DNA from 3 places in the Lysinibacillus sp. NPDC059133 genome. Region 2 is predicted to be linked to each of the others. Evidence: riboswitches for the same ligand, from Rfam matches in the RefSeq annotation. Region 2 holds a riboswitch; each other region holds the start of a gene.
What was found. A riboswitch is a leader RNA that binds a small molecule or an ion and turns the genes downstream of it on or off. The one in region 2 is predicted to bind cobalamin.
Positions count from the first base shown of each region.

Region 1: it holds a riboswitch for cobalamin, as region 2 does, so the genes downstream of both, metE (5-methyltetrahydropteroyltriglutamate--homocysteine S-methyltransferase) here and ACFXN8_RS19410 (ribonucleoside-diphosphate reductase subunit alpha) in region 2, are expected to answer to the same signal.
Region 3: it holds a riboswitch for cobalamin, as region 2 does, so the genes downstream of both, ACFXN8_RS08640 (S-layer homology domain-containing protein) here and ACFXN8_RS19410 (ribonucleoside-diphosphate reductase subunit alpha) in region 2, are expected to answer to the same signal.

Region 1 covers NZ_JBHZDH010000004.1:3,078-7,523, forward strand. Annotated here, with positions in the region: gene ACFXN8_RS03325 (ATP-binding cassette domain-containing protein) at 1-291, shown strand, start outside; gene ACFXN8_RS03330 (Dph6-related ATP pyrophosphatase) at 402-1,112, shown strand; gene ACFXN8_RS03335 (YjcZ family sporulation protein) at 1,409-1,513, opposite strand; cobalamin riboswitch at 2,152-2,330, shown strand; gene metE (5-methyltetrahydropteroyltriglutamate--homocysteine S-methyltransferase) at 2,506-4,446, shown strand, end outside.
Region 2 covers NZ_JBHZDH010000044.1:23,022-27,467, reverse strand. Annotated here, with positions in the region: gene ACFXN8_RS19420 (ECF transporter S component) at 1-333, shown strand, start outside; gene ACFXN8_RS19415 (hypothetical protein) at 330-1,013, shown strand; cobalamin riboswitch at 1,123-1,308, shown strand; gene ACFXN8_RS19410 (ribonucleoside-diphosphate reductase subunit alpha) at 1,471-3,684, shown strand; gene ACFXN8_RS19405 (ribonucleotide-diphosphate reductase subunit beta) at 3,698-4,446, shown strand, end outside.
Region 3 covers NZ_JBHZDH010000011.1:105,809-110,254, forward strand. Annotated here, with positions in the region: gene ACFXN8_RS08640 (S-layer homology domain-containing protein) at 1-2,603, opposite strand, end outside; cobalamin riboswitch at 2,776-2,972, opposite strand; gene ACFXN8_RS08645 (DUF4179 domain-containing protein) at 3,309-4,436, opposite strand; gene ACFXN8_RS08650 (RNA polymerase sigma factor) at 4,408-4,446, opposite strand, start outside.

The sequences.
Region 1 (4,446 bases), on a different contig from region 2:
TTCTGTAATGGGAAGAAAGTCATTTCAGAAGATAATCTCCATGATGGCGTCTATAAATTATCAGTACCATGTGTAAGTTGCTATGAAAGTGGCATCAATGATGAAGGGCGTAAGGAAATGGTCGATGGCGTAGATGTGCAAACATGGCTAACTGGCAACGTAAGTGATGTTGTGGCTGAAAGCTTACGAACGGAGGCTGTTGCCGATATTCCCATCTTCAATCGAATTCGTGAGTTAAATAAACGAGAGATGATGGCGATATACCAATGTCTTGTGGCAAATAGTTATTAAAAGAAAGCTACCTCAAAAACTCATTTGCAAAAATCAATGCAAATGAGTTTTTATGTTATCCTGAGAAAGAGCTTGAAAAAAGTTAGTAGAATAAAAGGGGAAAGATAGGAATGACAGAATTAGTGGACTGGAAAAATAATGCTCAAGGGCATCCATTTATCGCTTCATTTAGCGGAGGAAAAGATAGTGTCTTAGCTTTATATAAAGCAATGCAGGTTGGAGAGGCGATAGGACTAATTGTCATGATGGAGGAAGAAGGGAATCGTTCCAGATCTCACGGAATGCCACCGGAACTCATACGTGCTCAAGCTAATTCTATAGGTTTACCAGTTTATACTGCAGCAGCAAGCTGGACAGATTATGAAAAAGTATTTATGAGCCTTTTAGAAAAAGCTAAAAAACAAGGTGCAGAAGTTTTAGTAACAGGTGACTTAGATATGCCTGAACATGGCTGCTGGCACGACAAGGTTACAAAGAATGCTCGTTTAAAACTAGGCATGCCTTTATGGGAAATGAATCATCGTAAAGTTGTCGATGAATTCATAAACCTAGGATTTGTTACAATCATTGTTACTGTTAATTTATCTTTAGGTATGCGGGAGGACGATTTAGGGCGAACGTTAACCCACGAATACGTGCAAGAGCTTGAAGCCCGAGGGATTGACCCATGCGGAGAAGGTGGAGAATTCCATACTACAGTATTAGATGGACCCATCTTTAAACAACCTATTCCAGTTCGTAAATGTGATGTTATTAGAAGCGGAGAATATGCTTTTTTGCCTTTGGAACTAGATCAAAAGGTAAATCTTTCAGATAGTTAATCGATTCAATTCAATCGCTAAAGTGCAGACGATGATGAGATGAGCATGCATGTTCCTTCCATGTTTTTAGTTTTTAAAGAAATCTTCATTGTTCTAAGTACTATCGACGAACATTTTAGTTGCCAGCCATCTCGTTTACCGACTGTATAAATGCATTGTCTTACTGTCTGGAATAACGCAGAATAAGAAAATGATGAAAAGGGTCATCGGAGGAAAGTGACCCTTAACAATGGGAGGTGTATAGGATTAGTTTGTATGATCCTATACGTTATGAGCATGAAAGGTGGTATTTGGTATTAATAAAAACCTATAAAGCTAGTGCCGACAATAATTAATAGAATGAATAGAACAACGATTAACGCAAATGCTGAACCAGAACCACTGCCGTAATATTCAGACATAGTAATTTCCCTCCTTTCAATATCTATAATATGAATTGTTATTAAAAGGATTTGCGATATTTATCTACTAAAAAAATAAAAATAAAATTAAATATCCGGAGATTTAATAAAAGGGGTAACTTTGAAAAAGTTGTGGTAGGCAGTTATTCATTGAATACAAAAAGGTGCGCCGAAAGTCGACTGGATTGGAACTATAGTGTTTGCATCAGCGCTTTTAATCTCTTTATATGAACAAGAGGTGGATTCGTTTTCTATTTTTTTTGTATAATGACATTATTCAATCTTATTTTAAAGGGGGATACTATGATGCAAGGTTTTCTGCAGCAGTCTCAGAAATAGCTGAAGTTGAGTATGTACGTACAGCCCTTACTTTTCAAATGTGTATTGGTTTCCTAGTTACTATAATTTCTATCAATCTCATCCCTATTATTCAGAGAATCATTAGTTGGGAATGGGTCTTTACCATATTAGCGATTGGATCGATTCTTGGAATACTATCTATGCTCAAATATAGAGGTACGAAGTAAATATCGAGAAAGTATTGGACTTTTGATTAAAACATGACTAGTATAATCCTTTAAATTTTTAAGAAAAAATTTCTACTATTCTGAACTATATGTTATAGTAGGAGCATAATTGAATATTGTGTAAGAGTTGGTGCCAAATGATAGTTTGGCTTAAAAGGGAAGTCGGTGTAAATCCGACGCTGTCCCGCAACTGTAATTCGGAGCAAATCACAAATGCCACTGGGAAACTGGGAAGGCAGTGAGACGTGTTGATGAAAAGCCAGGAGACCTGCCAATTTCTAGTACACACCAAATACCTACGTGGAAATAGGTGGTGAAATGTGACCATTCAGGCACTGTGCGACAACGAATGACCTATGCGGAAGTATACACTTCTTCGTATTGTTTTTTCATTGACAAATTTAACATGCAGCCATTTTCCTAGAAGGAGAATGGCTTTTTATTATTTCTGAAAGGGTGATTGAAATGACTTATACAAGTACACTAATTGGCTACCCATACATTGGGGAAGATCGTGAATGGAAAAAAGCATTAGAAGCATTTTGGCGACATGAACTTTCTGAAGTAGATTTTCAAGTAAAAATAAAGAATATCCGATTATCTAGGTTAGAAAAACAGCTTCAACTGGGCATAGATATGGTAACAGTTGGAGACTTCACTTATTACGATAGAATGTTAGATACAGCCGTGATGTTTGGTTTAGTACCTAAGCGTTTTAACTGGCAAGGTGGAAAGGTAGATTTACATACCTATTACAGCATAGCACGTGGGAACAAAACAGCAGTGGCCAGTGAAATGACAAAATGGTTTAATACAAACTATCATTATATTGTGCCAGAATTTGAAGAACAAACATTACAAATAACGGAAAACAAAGTTTTAGCAGATTTTTTAGAGGCTAAAGAAGCATACGGCATTATCGCAAAGCCGACATTAATTGGTCCTTATACATTTTGCAAACTAACGAAAGGTTATAACAAGGTAACACAAGTTGAATATTTACTGGCCATACTACCACTCTATGCCCAAGTGTTGAAAGAATTAGTGAATGCAGGTGCCAATTGGATTCAACTAGAAGAGCCATCCCTTGTAACTACATTAGATGAGACAGAAATAAAGCTTGTACAAGAAATATACGCACAACTAGCTGGAGCAGTGCCAGAGGCGAAAATAATGCTTCAAACATACTTTGAAGCATTAACCTCTTATGAAGCAATAATGGCACTCCCTGTTCAAGGTTTTGGTTTAGATTTCGTCCATGGCTATAAAGGGAATATGGGATCGCTTCGTCAATTTGGTTTTCCTAAAGATAAAGTATTAGCGATTGGTGTTGTTAATGGCCGTGATATTTGGCGTTCAAACCTAGCAGAGGTAAACTCTACGATTCAGGCAATTGAAACACTAAGTAATGCTGTAGCATTATGGATTCAACCATCTAGCAACCTACAACACGTACCAATAACGACCTCTCTTGAAAATAAGCTCGATCCTGTTCTAAAAAATGCACTTTCCTTCGCTGATGAAAAAATCGTAGAAATCGTTGAGGTAACTAAATTTAGACGAGACAAAGATGGTAGCACGATTCATAACTTATCAGAAAGTATGAAGGCGATTGAAGCCCTAAAAAATCATCCAATTCGTCAAAACCAGGTGATCCATCAGGCAGTTCAAACAGTGACAATTCAAGATTTTGAACGACATAGTGATTTTAGTCACCGCCAAAAGATTCAACAGCAAGCTTTAGGGTTACCGCTATTCCCAACGACAACAATAGGAAGTTTCCCTCAATCTGATGAGGTCAAAAGGAATCGAAATGCATGGAGAAAAAAACAATTATCGAACGAAGCATACGAAGCATTTATTGAACTGGAAACAAAACGCTGGATTGACATTCAAGAAGAACTAGATATTGATGTACTTGTCCATGGTGAATTTGAACGCACTGACATGGTAGAATATTTCGGTGAAAAACTTACCGGTTTTGCATTTACGGAAAAAGCGTGGGTTGTATCCTATGGTTCACGTTGCGTGAAGCCTCCTATTATTTATGGAGATGTCGCTTGGGCAGCACCAATAACAGTGAAAGAGTCGGCTTATGCTCAAAGTTTAACAAAGCGTTTTGTGAAGGGAATGCTGACAGGCCCTGTGACCATTTTAAATTGGTCATTTGTGCGAGACGATCTTTCACGAAAAGATGTTGCTTATCAAATTGCACTAGCACTTCGCAAAGAGGTTGAAGCACTGGAAAACGCAGGTATTTCCATTGTTCAAGTGGATGAGCCAGCCCTGCGAGAAGGTTTACCGCTCCGAAAAGAAGACTGGGGGGCATACTTAGATTGGGCAGTAAATGCCTTTAAACTTGCCACATCTAGTGTGAAAAATGAAACACAAATCCATACACATATG
Region 2 (4,446 bases):
GTTGCGGGAGTCATTGGGCATTTTATCTCAGCCTTAACTACTGGCTTCCCTCTAGGGCCACTACATATTATTATCGCGGTAGAAATGTTTATTGTTGTATGGATCTTTGGGGTAATGCATAAAAAAGGAATGCATTTCTGGAAATGGCCTGTGGCACTTATATTAAATGGCGTTGTGGCACCTTTACCATTTTACTTTATCATTAGTCCGGCATTTTACTGGGCGTCACTGACTAGTCTTCCATTGGCAACACTCGTAAATCTGGTGATCGTTGCAATTGTGATGCCAATTCTCTCTAAGGTGTTTGTGCGTAAGGAAGGTCGAGTACATTGAGAAATGCAATAAAAATAGGTGAGCTGTTTGCTACAACAGATAATGCCGCAGCAATTGGCGAAAAACCACAAGATGTTGTGTCTGCCCCAGACAAACTAACGGCATACTTAACGGCGCGTGTTACTTTTTTAGAGCAGCTTGCTGCAAATGCTTTACCAAGACATATTTTACTTGCTAATTTTTCAGGGGATGCTGCATGGTCTCGTTATATTGCAGGCATTCAGCAGGTTTTTGATGAGGTGAGTCTTATTTGTCCGCCAATAGACGGTAGCACAGAGTCCAATATGCCGACTTTACAATCAGGTTTGTCTATAACGATGCTTGGTGAGCAGCAGAAACGCACAGTAACTAAGTATGAGCAGCTAAGTTGGTACACATATGGGATGCCGCTTGTAGGCAATGAAATCCTTGCACAGCCTGAAAATGTCGCACAGCTACAACCTATTTTTCAAGCGTGGAAAGAGGGAACCGTGCAGCAAGTCTGGCCAGTTGGATCAAAAGGTCTGCAAGCAGAATTTACCCTACTTTTTGGCGAGCAACAAGTCAAAAGTTCATTAGATGTTGAGAAAACGGCTGGTCCATGTGCAGTAGTTTTGCTAGGAATACAGTTAGAAAAAGAGCAGCTAGCACAAAAATATTTTCCTAGAAATTTTGAAAAACTACGTAAAACTGCATTGTAATTGGGCTTGCTTCGAGAAAAAGTAGCACATTATAACTTGCAAGGGGCAAAACGCCTATTGCAACAATAAACACAATATGTTAGATTTGTTTAGGAGTTAAAACACTATATATAGTATTTGGACGAGCGGTACCAATGTGGTTTAAAAGGGAATTCGGAAAAGAGTCATCTTAGGCCGAAGCTGTCCCCGCAACTGTAAGTGCTGACAAATGATGACTAGCCACTGTGAAGAACGGGAAGGCCATCATTTGGAGGAAGCATGAGCCAGGAGACCTGCCGAGTTGTTCAAGACAGCAACACATTCTTCGGGGATTGAGAAGTGGAGGCGAGAGATTTGTCCACTTCTTAGTGTGCATGTCCTTCATTTCCATTTCCGATTTTACAGCGATCACGTAACCGATAGATGTTGCGTGATCGCTTTTTGTGTTGCTGGAGAAAGAAAGGGAGAGAATGTATACATGACAATTCAAATCGAACAGCAAATTGCTAAGCTCAAGAAAAGTTATACGGAGGATGAACTTGAAAGTTTTGTAAGGTTATCGGATCGTTGGCTACGAAAAAACGACAATGCCACATTTGAAGCATGGGCGGATGCGATGATTTTACAAACGCTTAGCCTAATTGATGAGGAGGAGCCATACTGGACATTTGTCGCAGCTCAAATTTATTTAGAAAAACTATATGATCAATTTGCAATGCGCCGTGAAGTTTCAGTAAAGGATGTTTATAAGGTATTCCCAGAACAATTAGCACACTATACAGAAGCTGGTTTGTATCATGAAAGTTTAACAACAAAATATAGTGAGCAGGACCTTCAAGAACTCGCTTCCTATTTAGAATCAAGTCGAGATGAATTGTTTACGTATATTGGCTTAAAAACATTAATGGACCGCTATGTAGTCCGTGATTACACGAAAACACCAGTGGAGCTACCACAGGAACGCTGGATGGTCATTGCAATGACTCTTATGCAGGATGAGACAGAAAATCGTTTAGAAAAAGTACGTGAATCTTACTGGGCAATGAGTAATTTATATATGACTGTTGCCACACCAACATTATCGAATGCAGGTAAAACGCATGGTCAGTTATCTAGCTGCTTTATCGATACAGTAGATGATAGTTTACAAAGTATTTATGACACGAATACAGATGTCGCAACATTATCGAAGTACGGCGGTGGTATTGGTGTTTATATGGGCAAAATTCGTAGCCGAGGCTCATCGATTAAAGGCTTTAAAGGTGCATCAAGTGGTGTTTTACCATGGATTAAACAACTTAATAATACGGCGGTTTCAGTCGATCAGCTTGGTCAACGACAAGGCGCTATTGCTGTCTATCTAGATGTTTGGCATAAAGACGTCTTTACGTTTTTAGATTTACGCTTAAACAATGGAGATGAGCGTTTGCGTGCTCATGATATTTTCACAGGGCTATGCTTACCGGATTTATTTATGGAAACGGTAGAAGAGCGCGGGGAATGGCATTTATTTGACCCACATGAAGTGCGAGAAGTTATGGGCTTTTCACTAGAGGATTTTTATGATGAGAAAAAGGGTGACGGTGCTTTCCGTACTAAATATGAGGAATGTATCGCGAATCCATTGTTAAGTCGTGAAGTCGTTCCAGCCATTGATATTATGAAGCGTATTATGCGCTCACAGCTTGAAACAGGCGTACCGTTTATGTTCTATCGAGATGAAGTCAATCGCATGAATCCGAATAAGCATGAAGGGATGGTTTACAGCTCGAACCTGTGTACAGAAATATTCCAAAATATGTCAGCGACTGAATTTGAGTCTATTACCCTTGAAGATGACGTTATCGTAACACGTCGCAAGCCTGGAGATTTCGTTGTATGTAACTTATCATCTATCAATTTAGGCCGAGCAGTACCGGCTGGTGTTCTAGAACGATTGATCCCAGTTCAAGTACGTATGCTAGATAACGTTATCGCTCTCAATACAATTCCAGTAAAACAAGCAGAGCGTACGAACTTACGTTACCGTGGTATTGGGCTTGGCACATTTGGCTGGCACCATTTATTAGCTTTGAAAGAAATTCAATGGGAGTCTGAGGAAGCTGTAGAATTTGCGGACAAGCTGTATGAGGAAATTGCGTATTTAACAATTCGTGCTTCGAACAATTTGGCATGTGAAAAAGGGGCCTACCCATTATTTGAAGGCTCGGATTGGCATACTGGTGCGTATTTTGACAAACGGGGCTATGACAGCAATAAATGGAACGCGTTACGCGCCGCGGTTGCTGAAAAAGGTATGCGTAACGGCTATGTCATGGCGGTTGCACCGAACTCATCAACATCCATTTTAGCGGGCAGTACGGCTACGATTGATCCGATCTTCCAAAAGAGTTATTCAGAGGAGAAGAAGGATTACAAAATTCCAGTAACAGTACCAGATCTATCACCTGTGACGACTTGGTATTATAAATCTGCTTATTTCATCGATCAAAATTGGACAATCAAGCAAAATGCTGCACGAGCACGTCATATCGACCAAGGCATTTCACTTAATTTATACGTTCAAAATACGATTAAGGCAAAAGATTTACTAGCATTGCATATGAATGCTTGGGCGAGCGGTGTGAAAACGACCTATTATGTGCGCTCAACGTCTGTAGAATTGCTAGAATGTGAGTCTTGCGCGAGCTAGGAGGAAGTTAACAATGACAACAATTACAAAACGACAAATTATGGATAAAGAAGCACCAAACCGTTCAACAGGAATTGTCAACGGACGTTCTTCTAACATTTTAAACTGGGATGATGTGCGTTTTAGCTGGGCTTATCCAAAGTATAAAAAAATGCTAGGGAACTTCTGGACACCGTTTGAAATTAATATGAGCAATGATGTCAAACAGTTTCCACAGCTATCAGCAGATGAACAGGAATCCTTTTTAAAAATCATTGGCTTGCTAGCGCTATTAGACAGTGTACAAACTGATTTTGCGGGGAAAGTAGCGGATTATTTAACAGATTCAAGTTTAAATGCACTAATGATTATTTTAGCGCAACAAGAGGTGATCCATAATCACTCTTATTCCTATGTACTATCAAGTATTGTCAACAAAGACGAGCAGGATCGTACGTTTGATTTTTGGCGTACAGAGCCAGTGTTAGAGCGACGTAATGAGTTCGTTATTAAGGGCTACCATGCATTTTCAGAGGAGCCAACTGTTGAAAATATGCTAGAAGCGATTGTCTATGATGTGATTTTGGAAGGTTTATTCTTCTATTCTGGCTTCGCGTTCTTCTATCATTTAGCACGCAATCAAAAAATGGTGGCCTCGTCGACGATGATTAATTATATTAATCGCGATGAACAGCTACATGTCGATTTATTTGTGAAAATTTATCAGGAGCTACTAGAGGAATATCCTGAATACGATACACCAGAACGAGCAGCTCGTGTACA
Region 3 (4,446 bases), on a different contig from region 2:
GCCTCGTACAGAGCTTGAATTTCTGTCGCATACAATTTGCCTTTTGTATCGTCAAATGGATTTTCACCTGTTGCTTGTAAACCAAGTGCGCGACTAACTAATGCTGCAAATTGCGCACGAGTAATTGATATATTCGCTTCGAATGTCTCTGATGTAGTTCCTTGAATAACGTGTCGACTCGCCAAAAATTCTATTTCTTCTTTGTATGCTAAATGTTCAATGTCCTTATATGTTACTGTACTTTCTTTTAAAACGAAGGTACCACTTGTTTTTGTGAATAGGACAATTTCACCGTTCACAATTTTATGTGGAACAGGTTTGTATTCGCCACCAACAAGTTGTAAAACGACTGTATTTGATTTTAATTCGTTAGATGGTAATGTCACTTTTAAATATTCTTTATCTATAGAAATTGACTTTGATTTACCATTAGCATTCTCAATTTCGAATGTGACAGTGAATTGTTTATTTTTAGCATCTTTCGTTACGGATGCCTTTACTTGTTCTTTTTCAGTAAGCTTAATGCCACTAAATATAGAAGTAGGTATTTCTATTTTGAAATTCTTTTCACTTTGAATAACAAAATTTTTAATGTTCTTTTCAAGATGTTTTTGAATATCTTCTGATGTAATAATTGCTTTATTACTACCATTTTCAATAGTAATCTCAGCTATAGAACCATCTTTATTATCTTTGTTTGTTTCTTCAGCACACTTTTCATCTTTGTTAGGACATTTCGTTTCTACTTCTTTACAATCTTTCTCTTTACATTCTTTGTTTCCTCCAGCTGAAGAGCCACCACCTTCAATTCCATCAACGTACCCACCGACATCTTTACCTAAATCGAGCGTATATAGCCATTCAACATTATCACCAGGTGATAATGTGTAAAGTGCTGCAGAGTAAGAAGGGAAAGAACCATTTACACGATACATCCAACCACTTAATGGACCACGATCAAATTCATAAAGACCATTAATGCCATCGATATAAGTACCATATTGTGTTTCACGGTAGCTTAATGCAATACCATTTTGCTTTGTTACACGTTTTAATACGTCGAATACTGTTTCTCCTGGATAAAGCTCAACTTTTGTTTCTTTTAGTGGAACCTCCGAAGAGGAGATTGTGATTGAGAACTTGGTATGTCCATTTGGAAGATTTCCTCCTGGATTATCTTCGCCGTTGCCGGAATTATTGTTATTTCCACCATCTCCAGGGTTAGATGGATTACCACCATCTCCAGGGTTCGAAGGATCCTGAGACTTCGTATCTGACATATCGTATAGTGCTGTTTGACCGTTAAGCAAACGATGATACGCAGCTAATGTATAGCCAACTTGCTCTGTAGCCATCCCATTTGCTTTTGTTTCGCTTAAAACGTGTTTAAACCCGCCGTCGTCTGGACTGTAATAAGTCATAATATTCGCTATAACTTTATCAAAGCGAGGGTCTTTGTTCGCATCGATACCTAAGCTAGTAAGGGCAGTGACAACTTGAGCAGCACTTTCAGAATTTTCCGACCCCCATGATTTATAACCACCATTTGGTAATTGTAAATCAGCTAAAGTAGTTAGTGCTTTGTCGACAGCATCTTTTACCTTTGAATCCGTTTTATAGTATGGTGCTAGCGATTGGATAGCCATTGCTGTCATATCAGGGTCAGCCTTTGTCCCCGATAGAGCCCAACCACCATCATCTAATTGCTTTTCTAAAATTCTTTCAATAAGTTTTTCTCGTGTTGTAGTAGCTGTTTCAGATAGTTCAAAGTCCCAAGTATTAAGAGCAATTAACCCGAAATAAGCACCGTTTACACCTTGCCAAGCAACTTTCTCAAAATCAGATAGGTTTTCAACTAAGTTATAACCACCAACATTTGTTGGGTCCTTACCAATAGCTGTAAGGGCAATAATTAATCGGGAATACTCTGTATACTTCCTTTTATCTAGTACGCCATCGTTAGCAACAACATGGTCAACGACATTTTTATAATAAGTGTCGAAATAGCCAGCTGGAACTTCGTAGCCACCGCGAGCTAATGTGATGATCCACCATTCATTACCGAATTTAGGATCGGGTAATTTTTCTACCATGTATTGAGCAACAGTATTGTAAGCTTGAGAAGTTGTTGGTTCAGCATTCGATTTTGTACCATCTTTTTTCGCACTATCAAATTCCTCTGTTGCCTGATTTAGTGCTAATACTTTCGCATCAATGTCTTCTTGAATTGCATGTTCATCTGCTAATAGTTGTTGTGCAGATACGATTACATTTGTATACACATCTTGTTCAGTTTGAGTTACCCAGTAATCAGCAGGGTCTATATCTTTTCCATCATCACTTACTTTTACGGGTGCTTTGTTTTGCTCTGCCTTCTCAATTGCCGTTTGTAATGATGATTTATCAATTACTACTTCTTCATCTGTAATACTTGTGATTTCTGGGAAGACGCTAGCTTCTTCACCATTAGATGTAATAGGGGAGCTAGATTCTAACTCACTAGTTTCAATTTGCTGCGTATCTGCTAGAGCAGCAGGCGACAATAGCGAAAATGATAAGATAAAGACAATCGCTATATTCAACCATTTCTTATAAAAGTCCATTTCTCTCCTCCTGACCTTGTTATAGGTGAATATATTTGCCATTAACTCGGAAAATAAAAAAGATGCTTCTCCAATAAAAGGGAGAGCATCTAAGGAAAACAGAAAAAGGCCCAAAAACACAATTTGCCTGTCCATCTATTTGCCGTAAGTTCTCCTAGCTTCCGAAGAGAGTTAATACGATGGAATAAAGGCAGGTCTCCTGACTCGTGTATCCTATTCAGAACCTTCCCATCTACTGGAGGCATTTTTCCTCGTTTGACAGTGGTAATTTCTGTAGCCATCTACACTTACAGTTGCGGAAACAGTTTCGGATTTACACCGAATTCCCTATTAAGCTCCTAAAAGAGCACCTTTATTCTGCATTTGCTATTCACTTACTGTTAAGTTTAGCATATTTTTTATTTTTTCAAAATAGTTCCACAAAAAAGAGGATATTTCTATGTTTCTACTCGTAAAAAAAGAGATTAAACAAAATATCTTTATTGAAGCTACTTCGATTGTAATAAATGGTTTTTTATATACTTAATTGATATTTAAATATACTTAATTGATATTTATAAGTAGTATTCCCATTTAAAGACTAGAATTAATAGTATATTAGTCGCAAGGTGTAGGGACGGCTCAAGTTTAAGCTTTAAAGCAAGTAAATAATTTGACATACTAAAAAGTAGAGAAAGCAAGGCAAACCTCACTTTCTCTACTTTTTTATTTTTGTGAGTTAATAGGTAGTGTAACCTCTAGTTCAGGAATGTATTGAATCTTTGGTTCATTATTTTCATCCATTTGAAATGCCCCCATTTCGTTTTCATCAAAGAGGTATATATACGGCTTAAGGGTTATTGTTTTGGGAATAGTTTCAAATGGTTGGAATCTACGATCAGAAATATGAATGTTTCCATTTGTAGCATTCCAACCATCTCCGCCAATTAATTTAAGTTTATGGCCTTGATCATCAAAAATATCTACATCCATCGTTAGTAAAGGTAGTGTGAAAATTGAGTTGTCAGTCAAAACGACTCGTGTAGTTAATCCTGTCGTTATTGGTGTAAATTCGACTTTTTCAACACTAAAATGAATGTTTTTGTATTCTCGACTTACATTAGGTTGTAAAGTCAGATAGTTTTCGATTTTATTCACAGGAATATCAATTTTGAAAGGATCCTGTATGCCAGCTATTGTAGCCGATACTGTTAAATCAAATTGTTCTGGGAAAGGACTTCCTCCCTGATTTCTCAGATCAGAAAACTCAATAATAGCAGAATCATTATCTTTACCTGGCTTCATAACAATTCCAATAGATTTATCCGGAGCAAAGGATTTAACAGAAGCATCATTAATGAACAATTCGATCTTACTGATACGTTCCATTAACGTTTCTTTCTCATCTTCTTTATGAGGGCGCCCAATACCTATTGAAACACGTGTACCGTCGTACACTACTTCTGATACATTTAATGTAAAATCATCTTGAGTAACTATTGTATTAAGTTTAGTTGAGAGTCCCTTTTCATCAGCAGTTTGCAGACCAAGATCACCAGCAAGTTTGAAAATAGATGAAAGTACAGGAACTTGTTTTATCGTCGCAGCCATCGTTGGTGAAATTAAGCTAGTGACAAATACAAGACTAAAAATGATTGCTGCAGAGGCTACTATCATCATCGCTCTTTGACGCATTTTCTTAGGGGTTCTAGAACTTTCTGGCTGCTTTGTATAACGACTGCTTTCATATTTGTTCATTGTACGATTAACTAAATCAATTTCCATAGGGGTTTCTCGAATGAATCTTTCTATCTGATCTAACTCTTTATCCTCCTGTTTTGAACGAGTGTTCATAAATTTCCCC